One region of the Desulforhabdus amnigena genome, then DNA from elsewhere that is predicted to be linked to it. Evidence: riboswitches for the same ligand, from Rfam matches in the RefSeq annotation. Region 1 holds a riboswitch; each other region holds the start of a gene.
What was found. Region 1 has a riboswitch for cobalamin ahead of QMG16_RS14765 (hypothetical protein). Riboswitches for the same ligand answer to the same signal wherever they lie in the genome.

Region 2: linked by a shared signal. The riboswitch ahead of thiC (phosphomethylpyrimidine synthase ThiC) and the one ahead of QMG16_RS14765 (hypothetical protein) in region 1 are both predicted to bind cobalamin.
Region 3: linked by a shared signal. The riboswitch ahead of cobT (nicotinate-nucleotide--dimethylbenzimidazole phosphoribosyltransferase) and the one ahead of QMG16_RS14765 (hypothetical protein) in region 1 are both predicted to bind cobalamin.

The regions. Positions count from the first base shown of each region.
Region 1 is NZ_BSDR01000001.1:3,469,071-3,479,477, reverse strand. It holds gene QMG16_RS14785 (universal stress protein) at 1-119, opposite strand, end outside; gene yoaA (DNA repair helicase YoaA) at 254-2,239, opposite strand; gene QMG16_RS14775 (penicillin-binding protein 1A) at 2,326-4,737, opposite strand; gene QMG16_RS14770 (zinc-binding dehydrogenase) at 4,996-6,024, shown strand; cobalamin riboswitch at 6,087-6,275, shown strand; gene QMG16_RS14765 (hypothetical protein) at 6,563-6,814, shown strand; gene QMG16_RS14760 (iron-sulfur cluster assembly scaffold protein) at 6,851-7,279, opposite strand; gene QMG16_RS14755 (acyl-CoA dehydrogenase family protein) at 7,400-8,545, opposite strand; gene QMG16_RS14750 (TRAP transporter large permease) at 8,694-9,959, opposite strand; gene QMG16_RS14745 (TRAP transporter small permease) at 9,956-10,407, opposite strand, start outside.
Region 2 is NZ_BSDR01000001.1:3,279,681-3,290,087, forward strand. It holds gene bzaB (B12 lower ligand biosynthesis ThiC-like protein BzaB) at 1-936, opposite strand, end outside; gene thiC (phosphomethylpyrimidine synthase ThiC) at 953-2,251, opposite strand; cobalamin riboswitch at 2,406-2,601, opposite strand; gene QMG16_RS13985 (AF1514 family protein) at 2,736-3,050, opposite strand; gene QMG16_RS13990 (hypothetical protein) at 3,155-3,457, opposite strand; gene QMG16_RS13995 (flavin reductase family protein) at 3,655-4,254, opposite strand; gene cbiQ (cobalt ECF transporter T component CbiQ) at 4,277-5,239, opposite strand; gene cbiM (cobalt transporter CbiM) at 5,247-5,867, opposite strand; gene QMG16_RS14010 (HI_1622 family ECF transport-associated protein) at 5,897-6,274, opposite strand; gene QMG16_RS14015 (hypothetical protein) at 6,296-6,619, opposite strand; gene QMG16_RS14020 (DUF4198 domain-containing protein) at 6,698-7,501, opposite strand; gene QMG16_RS14025 (ABC transporter ATP-binding protein) at 7,969-9,663, shown strand; gene QMG16_RS14030 (TonB-dependent receptor) at 10,003-10,407, shown strand, end outside.
Region 3 is NZ_BSDR01000001.1:996,039-1,006,445, forward strand. It holds gene QMG16_RS04365 (bifunctional acetate--CoA ligase family protein/GNAT family N-acetyltransferase) at 1-275, opposite strand, end outside; gene QMG16_RS04370 (peptidoglycan L,D-endopeptidase MepK) at 1,258-1,809, shown strand; gene QMG16_RS04375 (DUF72 domain-containing protein) at 1,960-2,997, opposite strand; gene QMG16_RS04380 (hypothetical protein) at 3,475-3,675, opposite strand; gene QMG16_RS04385 (hypothetical protein) at 4,022-5,419, shown strand; gene cobT (nicotinate-nucleotide--dimethylbenzimidazole phosphoribosyltransferase) at 5,629-6,690, opposite strand; cobalamin riboswitch at 6,819-7,023, opposite strand; gene QMG16_RS04395 (DUF3303 domain-containing protein) at 7,046-7,324, opposite strand; gene QMG16_RS04400 (queuosine 5'-phosphate N-glycosylase/hydrolase) at 7,636-8,616, opposite strand; gene QMG16_RS04405 (4Fe-4S dicluster domain-containing protein) at 8,839-9,996, opposite strand; gene QMG16_RS04410 (FAD-dependent oxidoreductase) at 10,201-10,407, opposite strand, start outside.

The DNA of each region.
Region 1 (10,407 bases):
ACACAATGGAAAAGAATCAAGCGGACATCCGACTGATCCTTCACGAGGTCTCCCACGATGGACAACGCCTTGAATCCCTTTTCCGAACCATCCACTGCGAAAAGAATCTTTTTCTCCATGGCTCTCCTCCCTCAATGAGTGATGACCGGTTTGGTTTAAAGACTATGCTTCAAAAAGATCCTTCCGATATTTATTCATTTTACTGTATTAATATACTACTTTTTTTCTCTTTTGGTCCATTCAAGAACCGTCTTTAACAGACCGAAGGTTCACTTATATCCTTATTGCCTCCACAAACACTATCTTCGGAAACACCCTTTGAAATCAGAAAGCTCCTATCGATTTCTTCAAGGCTGTGCACCAGCTTGCATGGAGGCAGACTCTTGATGAAAATGCGGCCGTAATTTTTCGTGAGCAGGCGAACATCAAAAATGGCAATGATACCCCGGTCGCAGGAAGAACGGATCAGGCGCCCCACGCCCTGCTTCAACTGGATGACGGCCCTGGGGACCTGATAGTGGAAGAACGAACTCTTTCCCATGCTGGAAAGGTGTTCCATGCGAGCGGCGATGAGGGGATCATCGGGCACTTCGAAGGGAAGTTTGTCAATGAGCAGGCAGCTCAAAGCTTCGCCCGGAACATCGATTCCCTGCCAGAAGGAACTGGTGGCGAAAAGAATGGAATGGATCTTTTCCTTGAATTCAGCCAGCAGGATTCTTTTGGGCTTCTGGCCCTGTACCAAGAGAGGATAGGGAAGGCGACCCTTCAAAAACTGGTAGGTTTCCCTCATATTGCGATAGCTGGTAAAGAGGAAAAGTGCTCTGCCCTCTGTCTTGGTGAGAATTTTCAGAGCTTCTTCGGCAAGATCTGCGCAAAATCCCGGTTCGTAGGGAGCGGGGAAGAGGGAAGGAATATAAAGGATCGCCTGTTTTTCATAAGCAAAAGGGGAGGGCAGAAGGAGTTCTCGCGTTTCCGGGGGCATTCCAAGAGAGTTTTTGATGAAATCGAAAGAACCCGCGATGGAAAGGGTGGCGGAAGTCAACACCACGGAAGACTTGCGGGAAAGGAGTCGTTCCCGAAAGACCGAAGCCACATCGATAGGGGTTCCGTAGATGAAAACCGCCTTGGGCGTCAGTTCATACCAGTAAACCAGCGAGGGATCACTCTGCTCCAGGATTCCCCGAACCTCCAGCGCCATTTCATGAGTTCTCTTGAAAAAGGGTTCCAGGCTATCGGGACTTTCTCCGGCCGGCGTCAGCAAGGCGTTCAACTGTTCCAGTGCATGCAGGAGTTCCCGGCAGGTGGAGACGAAGCTTTTGCCCACAGTCTGGAGATCCAGGAGGAAACGCCCCTGAGCTCCGGGAGAAGGAGAAAGATGCTGATAGAGAAGGCGGCCGAGGATATCCAGTTGCTGGACGATCCGATTCATTTCCTGGAACTTTTCAATCTTTTTGACATCCTTCCTTGTCTCTTTCAGCAGGCCGTGGACCAGATCGTTGATCTTCAGATTGCTGAATTGAAGGCCGAAATAAAGACCGATGGTATCTTCCAGCTGATGGGCTTCATCAAAGATCACGGCATCATAATCGGGAAGGACTTCGCCCGGTCCCTTTCCGCGCAATGCCAGGTCCGCAAAAAAGAGATGATGGTTGACCACCAGCAGATGAGCCCTTGAGGCTTCCAGGCGCAGGCGCGTGATAAAACAGCGGGAATAATCCTCGCATTGCTGCCCCAGACAATCCTCACTTCCGGAACTCACTTCATTCCAGGTCTGAAAAGAATCGGGAAGCCAGTCTATCTCCGCCCGGTCCCCGCTCTGAGTCCTCACGGCCCAGTTTTGAAACCGTTTGAAGAGCCTGGCTTCTTCCTTGCTCCACAAAGTGGGTTGGTAGGAAAAGTCCCTGAAGCGACGGCGGCAAAGATAGTTTCTGCGCCCCTTGAGACACACCGCATGAAGATTTGGAGAGAGCAATCTCTTGAGGAAAGGGATATCGTGGTCGAGGATCTGGTCCTGGAGTGTTTTAGTGCCTGTGGAAACGACCACCTTTTTTCCACTCAAAATGGCGGGAATGAGATAGGCCCAGGTTTTCCCCGTCCCTGTCCCCGCTTCCACCAGCAGAGGCACTTCGCTGCCGAGACATTCAAAAACCCCCTGGGCCATCTCCAGTTGGGAGGCACGAAAATCGAAAGATTTTACTTTTTGAGCCAAAAGCCCCTGAGGGCCGAAGTAGCGCTGCATGTATCGGGTCCCAATGAGTGGTTTTCAGCGGTCGACCGTATAGAAACCGGTCCGAAAGCCCATCGGCCAACCGCTGAGTTCTTGCCTCAAAACAGATCGGATTTGAAAAAAGATTCCGCCGGCGAGGAAGAAACCGTGGCAGAAGCAGTATCAGAAGAAGCAGGAGAAGAATTTCCGGATTTTTGTGAAGGAGCTGAATAGCGCTGCGATCTGACGGGCACCTCCCCCACAAATGCGGCAGAGACCGCCGAAGGATCATTGGATCGAGCAAGAGCCCCCGTATGACCGTTGATTTTCGCAAAAACAACGCCGGAAGGAATGGGGAAACTTTCCACAGGCTTTTCTTTCAGCCATTCTTTCATGAAAGAAACCCAGATGGGGCAAGCGGCCCGACCTCCCGTTTCTCCCTTCCCCAGAGAAACATTGTGATCGTCGTAGCCCACCCACACACCCGCCAAAACATCCGGAGTATAACCGATAAACCAGGCATCTCTCATTTCATTGGTGGTTCCCGTTTTTCCCGCTGCGGGCCGGTCCAGCTCTTTGGCCTTTTTCGCCGTACCTTCCTGCACGACACCCGCCAGCAGGTCGGTCATAACATAAGCCGTTTCAGGCGAAATCACATCTTCGGGTGCGACCCGGTGCTCCTCCAGAATATTGCCGTCCCGATCCTCTATCTTTTCGATCATATAGGGATCAACCCGTTTTCCCTGGTTGGCGAAAGGAGTATACGCCGTGAGCAGCTCCCAGAGAGACACGCCAGACGCCCCGAGAGCGAGGGCCAGGGTGGGCGTGAGGGGGGAGGTAATTCCCAAGTTTCTGGCATATTGAATCGCATAGTCCACTCCAATGGCATTCAGGAGCTTGACGGTCACAACATTGCGAGAATGGATCAGTGCTTTCCGCAACAGGATGGGTCCCCAGAACTGATGGTCGTAGTTGGCGGGTTTCCAAAGCCCCCTGAGGCTGTGATCGTTCAGGACGATGGGTGAATCGATCAGGATGGATGCCTCCGTGTAGCCCTTATCGAGAGCGGCGGAATAGATGATGGGCTTAAAGGCCGAACCAGGCTGTCGAATAGCCTGTGTTGCGCGATTGAACTGGCTCTGAGCGAAATTTCTTCCACCGACAAGGCAAAGGACTCTTCCCGTTTGAGGAACCATAGCCATGAAAGCGCCCTCCATTCCAGGATCCTGCTCCAGGACGGTCGTCCAGGTCTTGTCACTTTGAAGATTTTCCAGACGAACTCGAACCAAATCACCCACCCGGAACATCTTACTCGCCCGTTTGTCTGAAATCTTTGCCCATTGCCACCCCGAAGAGGGTAAAATCCCCTGTGCATCCCCTATCTGCAACCTGCAGGATCTGCTTTGAGGATCATAATCCATCACCAGAGCAGCCACGATTTTTTCGGGCTGCAGTTCTCCATTGGTGCTGTTGAGCACTCTCAGAGCACTCGGCCAATCTTCCCTCGGTACATTGAGGTTTATCCCCCGGTAACGACTGTGGCGCTTGTCCAGCTGGCGCAATCCCTGGTCCAGGGCCTTTTCGGCCATTTCCTGAGCTCTCAGATCCAGAGTGGTATAGATCTTCAGGCCTTCTTTATAGAGTCCGTCCCGGCCGTATTTGGCCTCCACCTGCCGCCGCACCTCTTCCGTGAAGTGATTGAACTCTTTGAGCCTCCAGCGCTTCGGCCTGGCCAGGTTCAAGGGTTCCACAAAGGCTTTATCCCTTTCTTCCTGAGTAATGAATCCCACTTCGACCATACGATCCAGCACATACCTCTGGCGATCCTTGGCGGAAGCATAGTTCTGATGCGGAGAAAACCGGGTGGGAGCTTTGGGCAGCCCTGCAAGGAGAGAAGCTTCGGCAAGATCGAGATCTTCGACATGCTTGTCAAAATAAGTTTGTGCCGCAGCTTCCACGCCATAGGCCCCCGAACCAAAATAAATCTGGTTGAGATAGAGATAGAGAATTTCGTCTTTGCTCAGCGTGTGATCGATACGGTAGGCAAGGAGGGCTTCTTTGAGTTTACGGATAACCGTGCGTTCCGGCGTAAGAAGGAGAGATTTCACTACTTGCTGCGTGATGGTGCTTCCTCCCTGAACAATTTCCCCCGCCTGAAGATTTTTCATAAAGGCCCGAAAAATGCCGGGAAGATCGACCCCTCCGTGTTCATAGAACCGGCTGTCTTCGGCCGCAAGAAAGGCTTTTATCAAATAGGGCGGTACCCGATCCAGAGGAACCAGAAACCTGCGTTCCGTATAAAATTCCCCAATGAGAGAACCATCGGAAGCATAGACACTCGAAACCAGAGACGGATGATAGTTCTTGAGAGCGCGAGCACTGGGCAGAGACCGATCCAGCTGAATATAAAAGGCGAAAGCCGCAATACCCGCTATGGCGACGACACAAGCGATGAACCCCAAAAAAGTGAACAACAGCCAGCGAAGAAGGCTCATTTCCTGCCTCCGCCTGAAAAAACCTAAGTGTTTCATCTATATCACCTCATAAGCAAGAGAAATTTAAAATTTTTTATTTTGAGGCAAAATCAGAAAAATTCCAACCTTTTTAACATAATCACAATGCCAAGGAAAGAAACTCCAAGAAATACCATCGAAAGGCAGGCTTGAATGTTCGATGTGGGGATTTTAGCTTAAGCACTGAAGCAATAGCAACGAATCTTTGACATTCCGCCTCATTGATGTAACGGCGGTCGATCCTGCATTACGTCGTGAAAGGAGGAAACCAGGACCATGAAAGCACTCTGTTTCCACGAACACGGGGGGCCTGAAGTCATACGGTACTGCGATGTTCCGGATCTTCAACCGGCACCGGGTGAGGTTCTCATCCAGGTCAAAGCCTGCGCCCTCAATCATTTGGACATTTGGGTACGGCGGGGCTGGCCGGGACTTAAGTTGCCGATGCCCCACTGGGGCGGCTCGGATGTTGCCGGTATTGTGGCGGGACTGGGGCCGGGAGTCACCGGTTGGAGCCTGGGAAGCCGTGTGGTGGTGGATCCGGGTTCAAACTCCGTAGAGGATGAATTCACCCGGCGCGGAGAACATAGCCTGAGTCCCGGTTACCACATTCTTGGCGAACAGGTACGCGGAGGGTTGGCGGAATATGTGGTCGTCCCGGCGGAGAGTCTCATGGCCATGCCGCAGGATATGGATTTTCCGTCAGCAGCGGCCCCTCTCCTGGTTACCCTCACAGCCTGGCGCATGCTCATCCACCGAGCCAAACTGCGTGTTGGAGAATCGGTTCTGGTAGTGGGGGCCGGAGGCGGAGTGAACAGCATGGCCATCCAAATTGCAAAGCTTGCAGGGGCAACCGTTTACGTGGTGGCAGGCAATGAAGAAAAGGCAGCCGGCGCACGGGAGCTGGGAGCCGATATCGTTCTGGATCGTTCCAAATGCGACTGGGAAAGGGAAGTGTTAAAGCTCACGGACAAACGCGGCGTGGATGTCGTAGTGGACAACGTGGGAGCCGCCACCATCCACAAGAGCATGAGAGCGGTGGCGCGTGGAGGCCGCATCGTCATAGTGGGAAACACGAGCGGCCCTCAGGCCGAAATCGATATCCGCTTCATCTTCAGCAAGCAGATCAGTCTCATAGGAAGCACAATGGGCACACATCAGGACTTCAGAGAAGTGACCTCTCTCCTCTGGGCGGGAAAACTGAAACCTGTCATCCATCGGATCATGCCCCTCAAAGAAGGGCGCCGGGCTTTCGAAATCATGGAAAAGGGCGACCAGTTTGGAAAGATCGTCCTCGAACCGTAGATAGAAATATTTGTAAATGAGACTTGACAGCCATCCCCCCTTGTAGTAGAGGAATACTCGATATAATTGCATAGTGATCAGGTGCTGCAAAGCTTAAAAGGGAATCCCGTGACAATCGGGAGCGGTCCCGCCGCTGTGATCGGGGACGAAAGCCGCCTTTAAAGCCACTGTCACATTCGGGATGTGATGGGAAGGTGCGGTGAGTAGAGAGATCCGAGAGCCAGAAGACCAGCCTGACCACTTGAGGACTCGGTACGGTAGAATACTGAAGGACCTCGAATACGGAGTGCAGACCTCATCGGCTTTACAGGCCGGGAATTCTACTCTACGAAAGCGATGCCTTTCATATGCAAAATGTCTGCAATGCCCGTATAGTCTTCCCTAAGGATCAAGTTTAAACAGGGTGCAATCCTTAGAGCTTCGGCTCTAAGGATTTTTTTTTGCTTCAGCACCAGCCCTACCTCAACACACACTAACCTCTTACCCCCTGGAAGCACTCGTGCTTCCAGGGACTCTTCAACGTTCATGGAGGTCCAGGATGAAAAAAGGCTTCATTCTTTACGTGACGGAAGGGAAAAACGCATTGCAGGATACAATGGACTTGGACGAGACGCGGAACCGGTTGGGAGCGGACCGGGTGTGTCTTGCAACCTCCGAATCGGATATCGCCTACGGTTGGTGGAAGATGATGACTCAGGGAGTTCACACGGTCTTTTGTGTCAGGGCTGCATACAGCGAAGCCCAGGACGCCTTCGAAATCCAGGGAACCCCTTTGAGACTCTGCGGATAGAAAAAGGGGACCCTCCGGTCCCCTCACTTGGCTACGTTACTGCCTCAACATCCAGTTGTGGATGGCAGCATGCAATGCCTCTGCAGCCAGATAAGCGCAGTGGGTCTCTTCTTCGGTCAGTCCCTTGAGCACCATGAGGATTGTATCTCCCTCTATCGCCGCAGCATCGTCTATGTTTTTTCCTCTTGCCAGTTCCGCCGCCACGGAACCACACGCCAGGCTGGAAGCACACCCGTCAGAGAAAAAGCTTATTTCCTCGATACGTTCTCCTTCAATGCGCAGATATATTTCCATGGTTTCACCACAGTGACCCGTGATGATACCCGACGAAGTCGGATTTTCCATTCTTCCCATGAGAGTGGGTTCCCGATTCAGATCGAAAAGCTTTTCTCCGTAAACCTCTTCTTTCTCAGCCTCCGCATATTCCCGAACAGTGCCCATAAGAATGTCAGAAGATTCTTGCATGACTGGATACCCCATTCTTTCTTTTTTCCCATACGTTTGAAATTTATGTACCATACATCATACTCATCACCCAAAGGAGATACCCAAAAAACTCGATCTGCTCAACCCCCAATATTGAACTCAAGACAACCGCTTCATCACTTCCCTGAAAATAATCAGTTTTTGTATATCCTGTGTTCCTTCCCCCAGAGAAGCCGCCCAGGCATCCATGGGAAACTTGTGGATGGGGTGCTCGAAAATCACGGAGGCGGCTCCAAACAGGTCGGCCGCCCACATTCCCACCTCGCGGGCAATCTCTACCGTAAGATACTTGGCCATGGACGAATCCAACCGAAAGTCTCCGCCGCGGTCTTTATTCCAGCACGTTTTCCACAGCACGAGCCTCGCCGCTTCGATCCTGCTGTAGAAATCGGCAATTTCAAAAGATTTCGCCTGGTAATCAGCTATCTTTCTCCCAAAGACTTCCCGCTTCCGGGCATGATCCACACCCAGTTCAAAGGCTCCCACCGCAGTTCCCAGAGCGAGCGCACTGATGGTCACCCGGCTGTTGGTGAAAATCTCCAAAACCTGCTGCAACCCGCGTCCATGCTCCCCCAGGAGATTCTCATCGGGGACAAAAACGTCTTTGAACTGAAGTCGGGTAAGATCTGAAGGGATCCAAACCTGCTTGTTGAGCTTTTTTCTGCTGATTCCCTTCGACGACAGGTCCACCAGAAACATGGACATGCGCCGGCTTCTCTCCGCCCGAGGGCCGGTAACAGCTGTGATGATGGCAATATCACTGATATTGCCGTTAGTAACATAGCCTTTCGTCCCGTTGAGCACCCATCCGCCGTCCACCTTTTCGGCATTGAGGGAGATGTTTGCCACGTCACTTCCAGCTGTGGGTTCCGTATTTCCAAGGCATATGAGCGTATTCCCGAGGATGGCGGATTCCAGATGAGCTTTTTTCTGCGCCTCGGAACCAAACAGGGTCAACCCTTTGGTTCCAAGAGAAATCTGCACCAATACGGCGACCGCCACTCCCGGGGAAATCCTGGCCAGCTCCTCCATGAGCACCGATTGTTTGAGGACGGGTTGCTCCACGGGACCCTCCTTCCCCTGGTCAAACGCGAGCCACCCCTCTTTCCCCAGTTCCTGGAAAAAGCTCCGCGGCACCATCCTTTCCCGATACCATCCGGCAACATGGGGCGCCAGACGCTCCCTGAGAAAATCCTCAAAACGTTTTCGCTCTTCCATTATTTCAGCAGGAAGCAGAAAATCCATGGATTCTCCTCCTTTCAGATGTTCAACCGCATTTCTTCATGAACATCGTTTGATTTCCGATTTCATCTATCGAAAGAATAAAATCAAAGATAACCATGAAAAAAGGAAGTGGAAAAATCAAAAACGAGAGAGGTGCATCACCCAAAACTCATTTCATCCAGAGGAGGCTCAAGGCTGGGAAAAAGGTAATGATTCCAAGGGTGATCAGGAGAATGGCCAGGAAAGACAAAGATGCCCGGTACAGATGCACGATGGACTTTTCGAAGCGAAGGCTTGCGATAAAAAGGTTCATTCCGATGGGAGGCGTGGAATAGCCGATCTGCAGGTTGGTCAGAAAAATGATCCCCAGATGAATCAGATTGACCTCGTAGCTCATGGCAAGGGGAACGATAAGGGGAACCACGATGACCAGGGCGGAGAAAACATCCAGCACGCACCCCACGAGAAGCAAAAAGAAATTCAAGATCAGGAGAAAGAGATACTTGTTGCTCACATAGGTTTGCATCAATTCGAGAATTTTGTTGGGCACCTGCTGGTCGATGAGAAATGCGTTGAAGGCGAGGGAGGCCCCAAGAATGATGATGATTCCCCCCACCATCATGGAGGTTTTCAGTATGATGGAAGGAATGTCTCGCAGTTTCACTTCCCGGTGGATGACCATTTCCACCAGGAGCACATAGAAGACCGTAACGGCGGCAGCCTCGCTCAGTACGAGAAAACCGCCGAAAATTCCTCCCAGGACCACCAGAGGCAAAAGGATTTCCCAAATGGCTTCCCGGCCCGCCGCCGCCAGTTCGGAAAAGTTGAACCGGGAATGCATCCCTGTGCAACCGCAGCGGACCGCTGAATACATGCTGTAAAGGGAGAGCAGGATCAGCATGAGGAATCCCGGCGCAACGCCTGCCAGAAAAAGGTCTGAAATCTTGGTGTCCGAAACCACCCCGTAAATGATGAGGGGGAGGCTCGGCGGGAACAGGAGTCCCAGGCTTCCCGATGTCGTGAGGAGGCCCAGGGAGAAATTTTCTTCATAGCCATCCTCGATAAGGGCCGGATAGAGGAGTCCGCCCAGAGCCACGATGGTCACTCCGGAAGCCCCGGTGAGGGCGGTGAAAAAGGCGCAGGAAAGCAGGGAAACAACGGCCAGACCACCGGGAGTCCGCCCCAGAATGGCTGAAGAAAACCGGACAAGCCTCTTGCTGGCTCCGCTTTCGGCAAGGACATAGCCGGCGAAAGCGAACAGGAGCAGGGCGATGAGCATGGGATTGGCCGCCAGCCGGTACATTTCAATGATGACAACGGAGAGATCTACATCCAGAAAATAAAAACAGAGCAAGGCCGCCGCAGAAATGACGATGAAGAGCGGCATTCCGGAGATGGCCAGCAAGCTCAAAATCAGGCTCAGGAACATTTTCATGTTTCGCTACCGTTTGGACCCTGCTTCAGACTGATGATGAACCGGTATGCACACCGGAGGGACATGACGGCGAAGCTGAAAGGAAAGATGGTTTCGAGCCACCAGTAGGGGACGGCAGCAAACGCAAAATCCCCCATCGCCTTCTCGTTGACAAGAAAGGTCCAGGATGCGTAGAAAAGCAGGCTTCCCACAAGACAGGAGAACAGATCGCTTGCGAGCGTAACGACAAAATTGCCTTTGGGATTGAGCAGGCGGGGAAGAAAATCGATGCGAATATGCTTGTTCTCTGCCGTGGCCCGCGCGGTTCCAAGCAGGCTTACCCAGAGCACGATATGCCTGAGCAGCGTATCCCCCCAGACAATCCCCGTGGAAAAGAAATTCCGGAGAATGATCTGAAAGAGAGAAAAACCGGTGAGAAAAAGGACCAGCGCCACCAGAATCCACTTTT
Region 2 (10,407 bases), 190 kb from region 1:
GATGGCCGAAGTGATGTGATCGTATCCGGGGGCGATATCGGTGGCCAGTGTTCCCAGGACAAAATAGGGTGCGCCGTTGCACAAACGCTTCTGCAGCAGCATGGTTGCCCGGACATGGTGCATGGGGACATGCCCCGGTCCCTCCACCATGACCTGGACTCCGGCCGCATGAGCTCTCGCCACCAGCTCACCGCCAATGATCATCCCCTGCAGCTGCGCTCCATCGAGGGAATCCGCCGTCGCACCGGGCCGGATGGCGTCTCCCAGGCTCAATGTCACGTCGTAGCGCTTCAGGATCTCGAGCAACCGGTCAAATTGCTCATACAAGGGGTTTTCCTTATCGTTGTGCAGCATCCAGCCCGTGAGGAAAGCTCCACCCCGGCTGACCACGTCCGTGACCCGCCCGGTGGTCTTGAGGCGCTCGATGACCTCGAAGTTCAAAGCGGAGTGGATCGCCATGAAGTCCACACCTTCCGCCGCCTGCCTCTCGATGGCCGCGAACATATCGTCCGCCGTCATGGCCACCACGCTTCCCCGCTTTTCGATGGCCTCGATGGCGCACTGGTAGATGGGTACGCTTCCGACGGCAACCGTTGCCTGCGCCAGCGTCTGCCGCCGCACGCCGTCGATATCCCCGCCGGTGCTCAAATCCATCACGGCATCGGCCCCCGCATCCTGCGCGACGGCAAGCTTGCGGGCTTCCATCCGGATGTCGTCCCGATCGCTGGAGGTACCGATCAGGGTGTTCACTTTAACCCTCAAACCCTGTCCGATACCGCAGCAGGTGAATGCTTTTCGCCTGATGTTTTTGGGAATGACGATGCTCCCCGAAGCCACTCCAGCCTGTATAAACTCGATATCCACATTCTCCCTGTGAGCCACCATTTCCATTTCGGGAGTGATTCTGCCCGCACGGGCCGCCAGCACCTGAGTCATGGATTCATCCTTTCTCTCAGCAAGATCGTTCGGAAGTCCCTAAATACCGGGACACCACTTTCATCGCACAGTACTTTCCGCACATGGCGCAGGCAGAAGAAGATTCCTCGCTTCTCTGCCTTCTGAGCTCCCTGGCTCGCTCGGGATCTATGGCCAGGGCAAGCTGTGCTTCCCAGTCCAGCTCCTTCCTGGCCCGGGAGAGTCGCAGGTCCCACTGCGCGGCTCCTTCGAGCCCCCTGGCCAGGTCCGCGGCATGTGCGCCGATGCGTGCGGCGATCACCCCCTCGCGCACCTGGGCGACGTCGGGAATGCCGATGTGTTCGGCGGCCGTGACATAGCAGATGATGTCGGCTCCCGCCCATGCCGCTATCGCTCCCCCGATGGCGCCGTTGATGTGATCGTAGCCGGCGGCGATATCGGTCACCAAGGGACCGAAAACAAAGTAGGGCGCTCCCCTGCAGAGGCTTTTCTGAAGCGTCATGGTCGCCTCGATGTGGTTCAGGGGAACATGACCCGGCCCCTTTACCATGATCTGGACTCCCGCTTCCCTCGCCCGCCTCACGAGTTCTCCCAGGACGACCAGTTCGTGCACCTGAGCGCCGTCCAGGGAATCGGCCACACACCCGGGCCTCATGCCGTCGGCGAGACTGACCGTGACATCGTATTTCCGGGCTATTTCCAGGACACGGTCATAGTGCTCATAGAGCGGGTTTTCCCGCTGGTTGTGGATCATCCATCCGATGAGATGGGAACCGCCGTAGCTCACCAGGGGGTCTATCCTGCCTTCGTTTTTGGCCCGTTGCACGATGTCCATGGTCGTGCCGCAGTGCAGCGCCAGAAAGTCGACCCCATCTGCTGCCTGGCGCTCGATCACCTCAAAAAGATCCTCAACCGTCATGTGCACCGGGGACGTATGTTTTGCCGCCGCTTCCGCGATGGCCTGATAGAGGGGAAGCGTTCCCACGGGTGTGGGGGTGACCGCGAGGGTTTGGCGCCGCATGGCGTCGATATCTCCGCTGACGCTCAAATCCATGATGGAATCCGCACCGGCGTCAACGGCCGCCCTGATTTTTTCGACTTCGACACCAACGCTTGCACCGGATCCGTAAAGACCCACACTGGCGCTCACCTTGGTCCTCAGCCCTGCGCCTATCCCCAAGGGGATCATGCCGCTCCGCCGATTGTTTCGGGGTATGACCAGCGTGCCCTCTGCAACACCTTGCCTTACCCGTTCGGGAGAAATTCCCTCTTTTTCCGCCACCTGTTCCATTTCCGGCGTGATTTTTCCATTAAGAGCTTCACTCAACTGATTCATCAGATCCCTTTCCTGGTGTTGATTTTATTCATCAGGACCGGCACTTGGTTTACGCATGCACCATGCCGCCTTTCAGAACAAAAAAAAGTCCATGCCGATTACGGCATGGACTTTTCCATCATCCATGAACACCTTGTACCAACCCCCACGGGTTGTGTTCATACACTTTCAGGCAGGTCTCCTGGCTCCCGGATTAGAACGCCCGCGCCTCCCTTCCCGCCTGCCTTGCCAAAAACGGACGACCGACGGTGGATATGAGGTGGACTACCGGTTACAGTGGCGGGACCGCCCGGGATTTTCACCCGGTTCCCTATTCTCCCTTTCGGGCACCTGGAAAGTGCTCATCTCAATTTTTTGCGACCCTTTTTATTCATACCGCGAGATTTTGTCAAAAGAATTCTCACGGTAAAAGGGGGCAGGCCTTCTTGGACAAGCACTTTTTCTTTTTGATTTTGTCCTATGTCAAGGGCTGACCCCATATGCATTAACTCAAACCTTCCTTAGCCCTGAAGACAAAAATGTAATCTTCATCATTGATGTCTATAGCCAGGTCTCCACCTCGGGCGTGTGCGTAGGTAAGCCAACTGGGTTCGCCCCTGCCACAACATTCAACGGCGCTCGGAAAGTATGTCCCGCTTTTTCTGTCAAACCAGCTGAGCAGCATCGGATCGGAACTGTAAGTGTGAGCACGCTTGTAGGCAGCATCTCGGGCTCGTTCAAAAGAGAGGTCTTTTTCCTCGATGCGCAGGTGAATCGCCTTGTCAAACATTCCTGCTGTCGGCAGTTCACAGCTTTCCACGCAAATCACCTCCTTTTCACACCAGAGAGCATCCAGATTGTTCACATCTTTCTACTCTCTCACTACGAGGGCAAACATGACAATATGCGCAGTGTAAATCACACTCACGAACAGCATAAGGTCAGAACAGGGGTTAAAGAGCTCGTTTCAGAGAAATCACCCTTCATTCCAATCCTTGCTGCCATGCTTGCGGGTTCGTTTTCCAGCAGATAGCCTAGTGTCCGGATTTTTTCCTCCACAGGCAAGCCTGCATCTACTGCAATCCAGTCGCTTCCATCCTTATGAAAGCGCACCCCTTTCCTCATATCCAATCCCCGTGCTTCCACATATTTTACGTTACGGGATTGTGCAAGTTCACGAAGAGTTGTATAGTCAAGGGTGCTTGTTTTGCATCTTATCTTTTCCATTAGAAACATCACCCCTTTCTATTTCACTGAAAACCATCCTTCCGGTTTCGACTACAATAATAATCATTTGATTGGAAAGATGCCATCTCCGCGGGCCTCACTGCAATGGGATGGTTTTTCGAGAGCCGCTCACTTCCACGAAGCTTTTCTTTATGATGCCGGACAGTTGCCGGCTCTCCCTGACATCCGATGGTGCTCTATTTGTAGAGGTGCGCCAACCTGTCTTTGCCGTCCGGGAACATGGCCCCGTAAGGTTCGGTGTAACCCGTGTCCTTTACCGTCACGAACCGCATTCCCGAATTGTTCAGCAGGACCATCAAAGGATCGGCTTTGTGAGGGTCGAAGCCACCCGCTGCATCCAGGAGGTCTTCCTGCATTTCGAGCCGCTTCACCTTGCCGATGATGAGGACATATTCCTTTTCGATGTGCTGCCGAACCAGACTGCATTCCATCCATGCGAGGCAGCCTTCGATGCCGGGTGGTTTCACCGTTTTGGACGCTTTCGGAGTCAGCCCCGCCACCACAAATTCGTCTGTCTCAGGTGGATAGTGCTTTGCGGTAGGAATCACGTGCTTCACCATCTCCACGGGGGGAACATTCAAAACGAACTCTCCCGTCTTTCGAATATTGCGAAGTGTATCCCGTTTGTGCCATGAAGCCACACACACCAAGTCGGTCGGCCGCAGGATGGGCATGAGGTTGGAATAGGGAGCCACGTTTCTCACACCTTGCTCGTCTTGCGTGGAGATGAAGACCACAAGGCCCGGAAATGCGAATTCTCTCTTGTGCGGTGTCATTACCATTTCTTTACCTCTCTTGTCACATTAGAAAAAAAGCCGTGAGATCCGGCAAAACGGTGAAGCGATCCGCGACGATCAATGCAAGCCCGGCAGCAAACCAAAAGGCGCCCTTGGCCCAATCCTGCCTTTGTGCGTGAAACTCAAAGTCCCCCACCATAACCCCCGTGTAACCGCGGGCCAGCATGGCCTCATAAACCCGTTGAGTACGCTCGAAGCTTCGCACGAGGAGCATGCCCAGGAAGTTCCCGATGGTGCGCAGGGTTTCCATATCCGTCCTTTTGGTGAAACCCCGCGCGTTCATGCCTTTGTTCATGCGAACCACTTCCTCCTGAAAGACAAAGATGTAGCGATAGGCGAGCATGAGCATCTGGCAGACGGTCCGGGGGACTCGCAGGCCGGCCAGGGCCTGCATGGTGACGGGAAAGGGGGAAGTGGCGAGAAGTGGTTCCACCAGAAGGGCAATGGCGGAGGCTTTCAGGCAGATGAGAAGGGCAAGTGCAAAACCTCTCAAGTTGAGGGGGACCGAAGTCAGTCCGCCTAAAACCAGAAGGGTATCCCCGCTTTTCGTGGAAACGGTAAGGGGCATCATCACCAAAAACATCCCGAGAAAGCCCGCCATGGCGGTAAGCCGCTTCAGGGGATAGCGGAAGGGAATGCGGGCCGTCGCTACGGAGAGCGCTCCCCAGACGATGGCGATGAAAGCCCAGAACGGACGCGTGAGGGAAGCTGCGCAAAACATAAAGAAAAGGAGGGCAACGATCTTGATCCTCGGGTCCCAGCGGTGGAAGGGGGAATCCCCGTGGGCTTGGGAATCAAGGGGAGGGATGCTCCAATCCCTCCCCTTTTCCCCTTCCGGCAAGTCCTTGACGGAGGAGAGGGACTTCAGCAGCCACCTGGAAAGAAACCAAAGCAGGACAAGGCCGGCCAGAACCGGCACAAGGACTGTGGCTGATACCTCGATGACATGAATCGCAGGGGGCATGGGATCATCACCCTGGAGGAGGCAGGGAAAAGGGGGCATTCAGCAGATCGGGTTTGACCTTGTAGAGGAAGGAAACCGCGAAGGCGGAAACGGCGGATTCAATCACAATGACAGGCAGATGCGCATACATGGCGATCTTGGCCACTCCCAGGAAGTCTTCACCTCCCGTCAGGAGAAGGGAAGCCAGGATGAGCACTGCCAGGACCACGCCCATTGCCCCCGCAACGGCCGCCGCAAAAACGTGCCTGGCGAGGGTTGCGCCTCTGAGCATGCGAAAAATCCATCCTGCGATGAGGGCGGGAATTCCCATCATGAAGGCGTTGACCCCAATGGCCGTGATTCCGCCGAATTGAAAGAGCAGGCTCTGGAGGGCGATTCCCAGAGCGATGGAAAGGAATGCGCTGTTTCCCAGGAGAATGCCCACAAGCCCCGGAATCAAGAGGTGAACGCTTGTCGGACCGATGGGCACGTGTATGAGGGAGGCTACGAAGAAGGCCGAAGTCACCACGGCAATTTTGGGCAGATCATCGGGGTTTGTCTTACGAGCGCTCCAGGCGGTAATGGCAAGGCTCACGGCAAACCCTCCCAGCGCGACTGAAGTCGGGACCACGCCATCAGAGATATGCACGGCAAATACCTTTCTTTTTTAGAGCGGCACTAAAGCTCGTTTTCCCTCTTCCGGGCGGCCCGGTTCCGCCTGGCGTGAACATAAAACCCGATTCCCGCCAGTCCAAAAATATAGCCGATTCCTGCAAAAATTTCCTGGAACCCAGGCCGGGCCAGGTCTTCCCTCATGGCAGCGAGTTCCCGCTTGATCTGGCCGTTCTCCCTGGAAATGAGGCCCCGCAGCAGGTCGATCTGCGCCGCCAGTTGCCGACAGTCCGTGGCAGGCACTGCAGCCGGCGGAGCATCTTGATCCTCCAAGGTCGGCTTACCGGCCTGATCCTCCACTGCGGCAAAGCCATTCCCGCTCCATCCCGCCAGGCAGGAGATCAAGACCAACAAAAAGGCGAGCAGGCAGATCCTCCGACGCATCGCGTGATTCCCTGGCATCGTCTATTCTCCCAGTTCGCTCTTTTTCAGCAGGAATGAGTTCTTATGTCCCATGGACGCATTGATCACTATGGTGAGATCATCCTTTTTGGGAATAGGCAGCACGCATTTTCCCTCCTTATCCGTCACCCCTTCGGCCACCTTCTGATTTTGACTGTCCAGGATTTCGATGCGTCCTCCCTCCACCGATTTTCCATCGGGAAAATAGCTTTCGATGTAAATCTTGCCACCTTCAGCATAGGCAAAAACGTTCACTTTGTGAGCGAAGGCAGGTCCAACAAAGAGGAATGAAAGTAAAAAAAATAATATAATTATATATTTAATCATTTTTTGATTCATTGTTCTCTCCATTGAAGAGACTTGTCCTGCGGGGTAGGCTACCGTCTTCGTTTTCCCGTTGTAGAATCAGGGCATGTCGATGGTATGAACCCAGTAGACCGCGCCGATTTCCACCGACTTGGGGACACCGTCTTTCTTGAGCTTCCAGGGCGCGTCACTGAGGGCGGCAAAACCCCACCAGCCGGCTCTCGGCATGGCATAGGTAAACACCCCGTTTCGGTCGGCTTTGACCACCTGGGTGACATAAGGGTCGGACGGGGCCTTGACGACACCCTTGTCTCCCGCGGCTTCATTGAGATATTCGATTTCGACTTCCGCATTGGGCACGGGTTTTCCTTTCAAGAGGACCCGGCCGGTGAAAACGTTCCCGGTCCAGAGCCCATAAGGACGGGTGAGGGGATTGATTTCCGTCTCGAGCCCCACGGGCGTGTCCCAGCCTTCCTCCAGTCCCAGCGCATCCACGCAGACCTTGGTGTAGTGAACGATGAATTTGTCTTCGGCAGGTTCCCAGTAGGGAGCGGGCTCTACAAAGAAAGTGTAGTCTCCGGGCCTCTTGATGGTGTAAGTGGTTTTCCAGAATTCAAAGGTGCGGTCCTGATCGGGGCCTTTTCCCTGAGCGCTCTGCAGCGTATTGAGAAGATCTTCCGTTTTTCCCCTGGCAAGGACTCCGAAGCGTTTCGGCTTTTGCATTTCCATATAATGCATTTCCAGGGGATGGATGAATTTTGCTTCGATCGTGATGGTCTTGGGATCTTCCTGGGTGACGATGTCATCCGAGGGGATGAGCGCTCCAAAATGAGCCCACGCAGGGGAAGCAAGCGCCAGTAGAGCAAAAACACTCAAAGAATACAATGACCGCCTTAGTGACATAGTCTCCTCCTCGAATACAGGTGCAGTTCTTCCATAACACAACGCACGACCAGTAGTGACAGCCGTCACGATGAACACAAGCTCTTCGACCTTCATGGTCATAGTCATGTTGAGGGGCAAAGAAGACACACTCGGTGGTGAATCCAAAAGCACCTTCTGGTGCACCCTTGGATGGGGGAGAGGATGTTGCGACAACCTGGTTGCTCAAATTCTTAGAGCAATAAAAAGAAACTGTCAATGCCCAAATGGATGGGATAGGAATGCCGTCTCAATTGCACTTGACAGGTTCAGGGCAAAATGTTTTCGTGACTTATGCTTAAGGAGTGAGTCGCTCTTGAAATTCCCGTTTATCACGGAGGCACAGAGATCATAGAGGAATTCCAAAATCTTCTCCGTGCCCTCCGTGTCTCCGTGGTGAATAACGAAGCTTGAGAAGTGAACATTCGGCGAGGTGGCGGGAGGGGCATTTGAAAGAACTGTACCTGGATAAGTGTCTGCATATAGACCCAGAGAAGCCGGCAGAACGTGTGCCCGGCCAGGGGGAGCCGGATACGCCTCCCCTCTTTGAAATCCATTCCCTTGAGTACCACTATCCCGATGGACATCCCGCACTGAAGGGGATCGATCTCACCATCCATCGCGGCGACCGCCTTGCTCTCGTAGGACAAAACGGCTCGGGCAAAACGACGCTCATCAAACACTTGAACGGTCTCTACCGCCCCCGAAGCGGAGAGGTGCTCTACAAGGGATCGGCTCTCACCGGCCCTCATCTGCTGGAAGTGCGGCGGCAGGTGGGAATGCTTTTCCAGGACCCCGACGATCAACTCTTTTGCAATACCCTGGACGAAGACGTAGCTTTCGGTCCGAGAAACTGCGGCCTCAGCCGCCGGGAAATGGAAATCTGCGTGGAAAATGCTCTCAGAAAGACGGGGCTCGATCTTCTGCGCTACAAGGCTCCTCACCATTTGAGCTACGGCCAGAAAAAGCGCGCCGCCTTCGCCACTCTTCTTTCCATGGATCCGGAAGTGCTCATTCTGGATGAGCCTACAGCCAATCTCGATCCCAAGCAAGAGCGGTTTTTCGCGGAATTGCTCGGGGAATTTCCCGGCACTCTCATCTGCATCAGCCATGATCTTCCCTTCCTCTACGGGCTCTGTAACCGGGCCGTGGTGCTGGAGAACGGGCAAATCCACCATGACTTCTCCATGCGGGAACTGGTGGCGTATCGAGCCTATCTGAGAGAGCACGGCCTGGATTTTTCCTTCCGTATGAAGTGCTGCCGCAATGACGAGGAGGAATCTCCCGGGGAGCTCCACGTTCATTCCCATGTTCATTCCCCCAACCAATTCCCTTCCCTGTCGCCCGAAGAGAAAGCACCGGTTGGCGGGGATGATCGTTTACCGGACGCTCTCATCCACATGAGCCATTATTCCTATCGGTATCCCGACGGCACCCGGGGGATTCGGGAAATCGCACTCTCCATACTCGAAGGCGAAAGTGTGGCGGTTGTGGGGGAAAACGGCGCCGGCAAATCGACGCTGGTCTCCTGTCTGGCGGGCATCTTGGAGGGAGAAGGCGCCTACTTTTTTGACGGAAATCCCGTTTCCGAAAAGTTCAGAAAAAACCTCTGGCGCCATGTGGGAATAGCGTTTCAAGACCCGGCGGATCAGCTTTTCTGCCCGTCGTGCTTCGAGGAGGTGGCTTTCGGTCCCAAACAATTGCGGCTTCCTTCGGACGAATGGAAGTCCCGGGTGGTGGAGTCCCTGGAACTGGTCCGCCTGTCGGGGTACGAAAACCGGGTGCCCCACCATCTGAGCGCCGGCGAGCGCAAGAGGCTCGCACTGGCTGCGGTTCTTGCCATGCGTCCTCGCGTGCTCATTCTCGATGAGCCCACCGCCAACCTCGATCCCAGCAGCGAAGAGCTCTTTTGCGATATTTTGCGGGCGCTCCCCGTCACCAAGATTCTCATCAGCCATGATATCCACATCATATCCCTTCTCTGCGAAAGGACGATGGTGATGCACCAGGGAAGGCTCATCCGCGACTACCCGACCCCGGCATTCCTGCACGACGACCGCCTCATTTCAGTGAATGGACTGGATTATACGCTCAAAAACGCCTGCTGCAGGGAAATCTTGCGGTTGCAGGAAGAGGCAGGCTGACTCGCCTTTAAAGAAGGGGCAGGTTTTTTCGTAACCTTCTCAAATAGAGGGAAAACTTGCACTAGAATTCATTTGACGCAATAGCATCGAAAAAGGTAATAAATATCGGGCCATGGCGGTACGGCAGGGGCACCATGAAGGTGCGATGGACCATGAAAGCCCGAAGAGCGGAGGCGGTTCCATTTCATCCGGGTCGGAATCCATCCGATCGTCTTTTTGATCATCATCAAGATATGCACAAAACAGGGCCATGAATGCCCCATGCACTGCGTGAACGCGGAGCGGAGGGTTCATGGCCTTTTTTGTCTTATAGTTCTGGTGGGATCAAGGAGGGGATACATGCGCGTATTGGTTCTGTTGCTGTCGATTTGTTCTGTCTTTTTTTCGGGGGAAATTTTTCCGGAATACTTCTGTAGCAATGTGCACGCCGAGGAAATGCCGCTCGAAGTTTCAACTCAGGAAACGAAATCCAATGCATCACAGCAGGAAAAGGCCGGCCACAATGATACATACGGCATGGAAGAGGTCGTCGTTGTGGCACCTCCCGTCATCGAGGGCAATCAAGTCAATCGCCTGGGAAGCCAGGTGACGGTGGTGACCGAACAGCAGATCGAAGATTTGAATGCCCAGGATCTCCCCTCAGCCCTGCGAATGACTCCGGGTGTCGTGATTTCGCACCATAATCCCATCGGAAGCTTCGGCGGAGGCGAAGGCGGAACCATCTTCATACGTGGAATGGGAATA
Region 3 (10,407 bases), 2.5 Mb from region 1:
CGGGCGCCAAGCTCTTTCACCAACCCCGGCACAGTATCCGGCGGGGTGGCGATCACTGCCAGTTCAGGAGCCTTGGGAAGACTCGCAATGTCAGGGTAGAGCGGGATGCCGTCGATCACCTCATAATTTGGATTGACCCCGTACAACTCTCCTTCAAATCCGCTGTTCCAAAGATTCCTCGTGAGCACACCGCCAATGGAGGACTTTTTCTTACTCGCACCGACGAGCGCAACTGAGGCGGGTCTGAAAAAATAGTCAAGGTTTCGGATCGTCATGCAAAAACCTCAGAAAACAAATGCGATCGATTCTCAATTATGGAAGATCTCTATTAAATTTGGAAAAAATATACCTGATGCACTGAAGCAAAACAACCGCTATCTCTAACGCACAGCAGGATCAGGCAAGAGAGAAGAAAAGCTTCTCTTTGAGCAATCCATTTTCACCGGTGTTCCTGTAATTGACAGCGACAATCGTCCCATAGGGGTCATCTCACATTACGCCAATCTATTGACGAGAACAGTTTTACATCTGCATCGTCCCTTGTATCATCACTCCCCTCAGGTTTTTCTGACATAAATCGTTGGGATTTTTTAGATAATTTACAACAATATAAAATGGTTACCTAAACAACAGGTCTTGTTGCCCCAGAGTTGGGACTTGCAAAACAGTCTTCAGATCAAGTAGGATGCCAAAATCTTGAATGGGAGAATTGGTAAAGCGGGCAGCTACAATCCTATTCTCCTTTAAAATAGCAGAAAATCAAAGATTGGACTTTGACTTCATGGTATTCCGTTGATTTTTGAAGTTTTGTGTTCAGTTACTGAAGATGAGAGGAGGTGTGCACTGTTATGAAAACTGAACCCACAAGTCACAACACCTCATAACAACAACAGATTCTGATTTATTCATAGGTTTTTAGGGCCTGTAAAAAAACAAGTTCCATATTTCTTCAAAGAAGACTGGCTTCCGGTGAAACTTGGAATCCAGGAAAACCGGGAAGTAGTTCTTTTACAGACCCTTAGGTAATTTTTTCCTGACTGCCGTCTATTCCTCTTTGGTAAAACAGCATCTCGCATGCCCGAGGAATTCTATGAGACACAAATGGGAATCCAGTCTCTCAGGACAAGCATCTTTTTTGTTCGGCATGACGTTTGCAAAATACCAGCAAGCTGTAGCCGATCGATACTTTTGGAATAGCCTATAACATGGTTGGTCAGGAAGAAAGCTTTATCGTTAACGTAACACAGGCAGGAGATCATGACCCGAAGACAGGCTCTAAAGTTGCTCCTTTTGGGTACCGCGGCGGCATCAACGCAGCAGGTTTTCAAAAGAGAAGCAGAGGCAGCGGTTTCGCTGAAGTATCTTTGTACCGGAAAGCTGGACTTGCACAACATTCACACCAACGAATCTCTCAGCATCCAATACCTCGACAGAGGGGGTGACTTCGATCCCCAAGCCCTCACTAAGCTCAATCATCTCTTCAGATGCTCATACGATGATTCGCCCTTTCCCATAGACCCACAACTTTTTCTCCTTTTGGACGCTGTCCGAACAAAACTGGGGTCTCGAGAAAGACATTATCATTTGGTTTCGGGCTATCGCTCCCCTTCTTATAATGAATACCTGCGTCAAGAAGGACATGGAGTAGCCAAGAACAGCTACCACATTAGAGGTATGGCTGCAGATGTACGTTTGGAGGGCGTGGATCTCATCGATATCCAGAAAACGGCTCTCTTGTTGAATGTGGGAGGTGTTGGGGGATATCCCGATTTTGTCCATTTGGACGTTGGTCCCGTACGACAATGGTAAAGAGTGTGGGCGTGACGCCTGAACGGTCCGTTAAGAGAAGGGAGATTTCCTCCTGAAATCCTTCCTTCATTGATTTTGTTGAGCGGGAAGAAGCCTTTCCCGCTCAAAGAATTGAAGAACCTACAAGTCCGGAACACGATAATTCCACAATCACTCGTTTTTTTCAGTTTTACTTCCTGACTGTGGTTTTGCTGTCGTAAAAGCCTCCGCGATGCGCTTGGCAATCAGGGGCGCATTTCCCCCTGCCCGGTTGTTGACAATCACATTGACTGTCACCTCCTGTTCTATTCCTGCCCACATTATTCTTGCCGTTTCTTCGATCATCTCGGGCTGCAGCATGCCTTCAACCAGCTTTGAAAAAGGATGTGCCTGCGCATAGGCATCCTCATAACGGATTCCAAGGGGTGTCATGAGGCGAATAATACACTGCCGTTCCGCATTCAGAAAACGACCACCTGATTTTGCAAATTGTTTTGCCAGAGGGGGAAGCCAGGACCAGTGAGACAGTACCTGGCCCACACCATGTTTTTCAAGCACGTCAAAAACCACAGGCGTGAGATAAGATTCCGTTCTCAGCTCAACATGATAGCGAGGATCAGGATAAATGGAGTTGAAAAAGAAATCCAATGAGCGGGCCAATTCCGATGCGGAAATCCGTTCCCCTCTGCGCTGATACTCCTGTTCAAAAATAAAACCCTTCAAATTGGATCCCAAAAGGGTTAGCGCAGGTTCATAAAAGCGTTCAATAAAGGCTTTGACATTGAGATAATCTTCATTGGCAATATATTTGCCAGCATTCAAAATCTTTTGCGCAAAAATAGACTGTGGGACCTTCAGCAACAGATAGTCATCTTCTTTCAAGTGACTTTTATAACGGCTGAGCACATGAAAATTCTGAGTAGCCTCACCATCCGCAGTCAGCAAGAATCCATAGAAAGTGTAATCTATCTCCAATATCCTGAAATGATTGAAATACTCCTCTACGCTTTCCACGGGTAAAACATCTTCCTGAAATGTTCGCCCCTTGATCTTTTTGGAACGGCTGGATATGCGGCCTTTGTAGCGGTCTTCCGAATAAATCTGCCCCACCCACCCCAAATAGCGGTCGCTCGCTGTTCCTATAAAAATATCGGGATGCAATTCTCTAAAATAAAAGTGTTCGAAGTCAAAACCCTGTCGATCAGACATGATCGATCCTTAACAGCAGGAGATTTCTCCATTCTTCCTGAAGTGCTGCATCATATGTCCTGTGAGCTCGGCAATTCGAATTCGCCAATGCGGTCACCTCCGCAATTTGGACAGCAGGGTTGTGGATCACCCATTGTAAAATTGACTCGAACCAGTTCAAAAGCATTTCCGACCCAGCCACAGTCCTCACATCTCAACTGCTTATGTTCCATCATTTCTCCTTAAACCAATTTTGAATTCCACTGAACATGAGAAGACGGGACCAGCAATTCTCTTTTTGGACGTCTTTCATGATATTGGCATTTGCGACATCCCCTTCAATCCCCCTTCAAAGCGGGACTTTGTTCTAAAAATTTCCCCCTGAGAGGGGAAGTTTTTTAAAATGAGAAGCACTGCCATGGGACGATACAAAGGGATCTCTATGGAAAGCAATGGATCTGGAAGGACTCGAACCCTTGAATCCACAATCAATCCCATCTATGCGTCAGATAAGGATTTCTCTTTTCGCTGCCGATAAAATTCCATCAGAAATTCTGTTTCTTTCGATGAAAGGTCGAATCTTGAGACAGCTTCATTGACATACTTCATCGGCGACTCACTGGGAGATTCCTCCAGGCGTGCAGAAATCCATTTCACAGCCCTGCGGATGGATTCCCCTTCGGGCATAATATTGGCCATGACTTCATTCTCCTTACAATTGCTTTGATTGCCATCATATTATAACTATAATATATCTCCTAATGAACCGCTCGATAAGGTCATTGCAAGTACCCCCATCGATCCTGAGAGCATTTTTACAAACAAATATAATAATAACAGATTCACCTTAAATTTCAGACCACATATTGGCAATAGCCATTTGAAAAATGATCGTGCCAGCATAGGTGAGAAGGCAGCAATAACGATTGATTTTTCTTCGCACAGTAAATCGGGATAAAATCAAAAAACGAGAGGGCTTCCTCTCAAGAGAGAAAATAATTTCTTCACGCTCAACTGGAGTTCCCGTTGGGTGAAGGAGGCCGCATTGAAAAACAATCTCATTTTTGATTTCCGAACCATGAATCCTACCACGGACAGCGCTGAGCAGGAGCAGGAAGCTCTGATCGGAATTCTCATCAAGACGGTGGAGCATTTCTTCGGTGGTTTCCAGAAGATTTTTGGAGGCGCATCCGATCCGAGAGACCAGAGGAAGATCAACTACCCTCTTGCATCTCTTTGCTTTGCAGGAGTTCTCATGTTCTTGCTGAGACTCGGAGCCAGAAGACAGGTCACATACCAACTCCGAAAGAATGAGCCCTCCAGGGAAAAGTTCGAGATCCTTTTCGGTGTCGACTCCTTTCCCCATGGTGATACCCTTAATGATCTCTACCTCAGGCTCTCTCCGCAAGAGGCTCAAGAGGCCGTTACCGGGATGGCCGAAACCCTCATCAGAAAGAAGGTGCTCTCTCGCTGGAGACTTCGGGGCATCTACTATGTTGTGGCTGTCGATGGGACGGGGACCATTTCCTTCGACAAGAGACATTGCCCGTACTGTCTCACCCGGACTCACGGAACCAAGACGATCTACTACCACGAGGTGCTCGAGGCAAAGCTCGTGACCCCAAACGGATTCGCCTTCTCCCTTATGACGGAATTCATCGAGAACCCCGGGGAGAATCCCGGCAAACAGGACTGTGAGCTCAAGGCTTTCTACCGGCTTGCACAAAGACTCAAAGAAAGATTCCCCCGGCTTCCCCTGTGCATCAGCCTCGATAGCCTCTTTGCCGGCGGCCCCACCTTTGACCTGTGCAACCGATACGGCTGGAAGTTCTTGATCGTTCACAAGGATAACCTCCCCTCCGTTGAGCAACAGTTCGAGGCCCTCCAGAGATTCCATCCTGAGTGTCACCTCGAGTACCGGACAGGCAAAGAAGCCAGAATTCACCAGCAATACCGGTGGGTAAACAACATTCCCTATATCGATACTGAAAACAGAGAGCACTCCCTTTGCGTTCTCCGGTGCCTTGAGACCAAACCGGATAAGACAGGGCAGATCAGGACCACTCGATTCCAGTGGGTTACCAATTTCAAAATCAGTCAGGCAAGCGCCATCGAAATAGCCAACGATGGAGGAAGGAGCAGATGGATCATTGAAAACGAGGGCTTCAATGTCCAAAAAAACGGGGGATTTGAACTGGAACATGTTTACAGCAACAATGATGTCGCCTGCAAGATCTTCTACCTTCTCTTGCAGATCGCCTGCACTCTTTTTCAGCTCATCCAAAGAGGCAGTCTCTTTCGGAGAGCTTTCCCCACGGGAGTGGGATCGGCCAAAAACATCGCGTTCAGACTTCTCGAAGCTTGGCGCAACCTCAGGCTCGCTCGGGACTTCCTCGATAGAGTCCGGGCACAGCCATTCCAAATACGATTTGACACTTCCTGAAGGATGTCCATGTTCCAGGCTCTGATCCCCCATACATCTATAAATCTTTATAAACAGCACCAGAATGAGTGCACATGGGATAGCTGTATCTTCAACCTGGGATCAACTGCATTGAACGCCATGGGAGCACTTTTGAGCTGTGGTTAGATCTACTGGATCTTCACTGCTGGTGAGAAGGGAAAGAGCTCCCCTTCTCATCCTGCAGTCTATCAGTGTCCCGTATCTGTGACCCCCGCTTCTGCAAAGGTTTTTATTTCCTTGAGGACCTTCGCAGACGCTTCGATAATATTCATAGCCAGGGCAGATCCCGTACCTTCTCCGAGACGCATCTCAAGATCCAAAATTGGACGCAACCCGAGGAGCTCCACCATGGTTGCATGTCCGATCTCCAGACTCTGGTGTGAAATAAAAAGATAATCCTTCGCAACAGGCATCAACCGGCAGGCAATCAGAGCCCCGGCTGTGGCGATGAAACCGTCGCACACGATGGGCGCCTTCACTGCCGCAGCTCCCAAAACGGCTCCAGCAAGACCGGCAATTTCAAAACCTCCCACCTTGGTCAACACATCCAAAGCATCTTCAGAATCCGGCTGATTCACTTTCAATGCCTTTTCGACCGCCCTGACTTTTCGATTGAAAGCTTCATCATCAATCCCGGTGCCGCGACCCGTCAATTGTGAGACGGGTTTTCCACTGAATGTTGCAACAATGGCCGTCGAAGGTGTGGTATTGGCTATTCCCATGTCACCCGTACCAAACAGTTCATACCCTTCCTCGAGAAAGGCCTTCTCGACCAGGCCAGCCCCAAGGAGCAGTCCCTGAATAGCCTGCTCTCTGCTCATGGCGGGACCTTTGCAAATATTTGCTGTTCCCTTGCCTATTTTTTTATGCACCACCTGCCATTCTTCGGGGATGTCTGCCGCCACTCCGCAATCCACGACACGGACATCAGCTCCAGCATGTTTGGCCAAGATATTGATGGAAGCCCATCCCTGGATAAAGCTGAAAACCATTTGTCCGGTAACTTCCTGGGGGTATGCACTGACTCCCTCTTCTGCCACACCATGATCTCCAGCCATGGTGAAGATGAGCTTCTTTTTGACTGACGGCGTCAGAGTACCCTGAATGGCAGCCAGACGTGAGGCAATCACTTCCAAATGTCCAAGCGAACCTCGAGGCCGGATCTGAGAATGCAGTCTCTCCCATGCCTTTTCTTGCCATTCCTTTGAACAGGGTTCAATACGATTCATCAAGTTCTTGAGATTTTGCAATTTATCCTCCTTCATGAATTACTTGAACTATAACCGTTCCAAAAAAAAATCCTTCAAACTTCTCCGCAAAGGGATGTTTGAAGGATTGCTTGATGGCTTCGGCAATCTCGAGCCATTACCCTGAAAACTCAGGCATCCTCTCCATCGCAGGTCTTCTGACTTGCGGTTCGCTTTACTCTCTGTTCCTTCCCATTCCTTGCCCAAAATATACGGGCTTGCAGGAACAGTGGCTGTTTCTCAGATTTCATCCCCGCTCACAGCGTCGGCCAAACGCTACGGTTTTTCACCGTATTCCCATTTAAGCACACAGGCACAACGAAGAGGCTTAACAGAAAAAACTCTTTCTCGAAAAGTACTAAGATTTTTTGAGGGTTCTTTTGATGAGCTTAAGCGCTTTTTCTGTCTCCATCACCGGGATGATTTCAGCCACACCCAGATCCGTCCAGTTATAAATGGATGATGCGAGATGAATTTCATCATCGGCCTCGAAAAGACGGAATACGCGATGCCCCGAAATGTCAAACCACTCCCCCTTGACCGTCACTCCAATGTCCTTTTCCTTTCCGCCCATGCCTCTTTCGATAACCAAATTACGATCTTCCGGAGAATAATTAAAAATGGCCATAAACAGCATAAGAGGCTCCTTTCTCAATTGTGGAGATGGGTTAAGTGCGCACTCCTCACGATGACCGACGTCATGGTCTACAATAGAGCTCGGTGAAATCACCTGCCCCAACGCCACTCGGGCGCGACAATCAGGAGCAAGGCCATCCCTGCTCCATCAAAACAGAAACTTGATTTTTGGTGGTGCCCCCTGAAATTCTTATAACACATTATAGAGAACTCGATAATCAGAAAGTAAGCAATTAACGGTATTGCTGACAGGCGAATGTTCAGAACGACGCAGATTCAAGAAATATTCATTCGGCACTGGATGTGACATGTTCAATAGAAAATGGTACGGCAGCGATGGTATGGCCTCTTTCTGAAGGATTCCATCTGCCCCAATTGCCAGAGCCAGTTGTCAACCCAGGTGCTGCTGACTTCTCTTCCCTGTGCCGCAAATGCATTCTTTAGTGCTTCCACCGCCCATACAGTCATCGCCCGGATTTCTATCTCTTCCTCACACCCCTGAGACAATACTTGCATGGAATCGACCTTGCTGGCCAAGTCCGGATGGTATGAGATCACTCCCAATGCTCTCAAAACTTGAGGTAACTTATAGTCGGCAAAAGCCGTGAGTTTATCCATATGTATGAATTTTCCCCACTTTCGTCCAGCAAATGCCAGATTCACATCCGAAATGAAGATTTGTGCTCTTTTCCAGAAATAGACTTCTATCTCACCATATCGAGCGTCATCGCGAAAACTGGGAAAAGAATCCACGATTTTTTTTACTGCGACCAGGGCATTTCCTTTTGCCGACTCAAGTAGATGAATGATATCACCCCGCCACGTAGAGTTCAGAATCCGACCCGCTTCTCTAAGATTGAAAAGCCGTTCTTCAAAGAGTGGAATTTCCACATTTCCCGACAAAATCCCTTTCAGATCATCGGCAGAAAGATTTGCCAGAAAATCCGGTTGAGTGATAGGAATCCCACTTTCTTGAGCACGCTTGAGACTTGCAGCCAACCCCCAATAACCTGATCGGGGACTTCCACCGTAGTGTATTGTCCAGGTCGGTTCGCCCACATCTGGCCAGAAGCAATGGTTTAAAATGTCCAAAACAAAAATCCAACGAACGGTTTCCTCGGAGTCATCGAAAAAGTGACAAACGTTTTGCCATTCTCCCAAATCCCGAAAATAATCTCCCCATTTTTCCACAGCGGGTCGCACCAATTCGGGATGAAAGAATACACGACTGCATCGAGAAACGACTGCTGCTATCGATGGTAAAATAAAAAATTGAGCTTGATCATTTCGCATTGTTGGTGCTCCTCATAGAGGCACACAAAAGGCATGGAAAAAAACAGGTATTGGAATCTGAAAAACGAATATATTATAACATCTGGAAATAACAGCCTAAAAATATTTCATCTCAATAACAAAGCCCATGCGAGGACCTTTCCAGCACCTTACATGGGCTTTTCTTTTTGGAATGTAATTTTTCTGAAAATTCAAGAGCGATGATGATAATGAAATGTTCGATCAGGAAGTTGCAGCTTCTACAGCGATCTGACTTTCAGTTGCCGGTGCCAGAACCTCCTGGGCATACCGCTCCTTTACTCTCAGCAGGTAAATCACTACGGGCCTATAAGCCAGATGGGCCCATTTGGCGAAAGGTACTTCCAGAACAAGCATGGGAACAGCTACCATCATATGAATGATATAAAGGAAATAGGTTGTAGCGGGCCAGTCCAGTAAGCGGGTGAAGTGAACAAAGATGCCGGTCAGGGTTGTCAACTGCAACAAAATGAGAAACATCCAGTCGGTCGGATGGGAATTTTGATAGGGCGGTTTGTTCTTCTTCAAACGTCCGATGATGGCATAGGTGGTGCCGTATAGGATCGCAAACGTCGCATAATACCCCACCAATCGTACGGGATGCGAGAACGCATATTCAATGTGATCGCGTTGAAACCATCTGATGAACACAACGACCAACAGAAAAACGGATGAGTACCCCGTCATAATCATCAGGTGTACGAACCATTGCATCTTGTCCGAACATTTGCCGAAACGCTTTTGAGTCAGAAAATGAAGCAACAGTTCCTTGGCTTCGGTAGCATAAATCCTGAGAGGGACCTTAAACGCCAGCTTCCCCATAATGATTCTAAAGCACCGAAAAACATTGCTCAAAAGCAGAAAGGAAAGGATTCCACCCATTATGAGATCTGCAATTTCAATATGTTCGGCAGGCCATAAGGAGTTCAACGCGGCATGTTCCCAATTAGGATGGCCAGTATTGAAAATGAGAAGTCCAATTCCGACCAACAAGGCAACAATAGAGATGGCGATGATTTCAAATCTTTCAGATGTATAAAATTTGCGGGCAAAACCTGTCCAATCGTAAAGAGAGGTCAAATAGCGTCGCATGACCATCATGGTTTCACCAGGGTCCGCACCGCGAGGACAATGGGTTGAACAATCTCCACAATAATAGCAGAGCCAGGGTTCCGGAGCATGGAGCAATTTTTCTCTCTGTCCCAATTGGATGAGCCGCACCATTTTTCTTGGAAAAGGATTCTCGGGTGTCGAGAGAGGGCAAATGGCCGTACAGTTTCCACAGTTAAAGCATTTGTTGGCGTCTTTAAGACCGAAGGATTCCAAATCTTTTATCAAGGTGGGGTCGACTCTGTTACTCATCGCAATGCCTCCTGTCACTATAGAAGTTAGGAAGATGACTTTCACAAAGCAAAGTCTGATAAAATCAGGAGCCTGGAATGCCTCAACGCCAAGCAATCTCACGAAAAAGGCGCCGGATGTTCCTTTTTTTACCTTCGGTTCAAGGCTCCCGATTTGTATCGGCGCCCCCATGTTCTCGATGGACATGGGGGCAAGAGAAGAGAATTAGTATCCCTTGTAGGGGTTGGGACCTATTTCATTGAGTTTTTCAGCGAAGGAATCAAGGAGAGCGGGGAGTTTATCATAGTCGGTAATGGCAACAGCTTCAAAACGAACGCGATCGGATTCCAGTACAAGTCGATCCAATGTCTCTTTGACTTTGCTTAACCGAATATTTGCAAGCTCACTTCCTTTAATGAAGTGGCATTGATA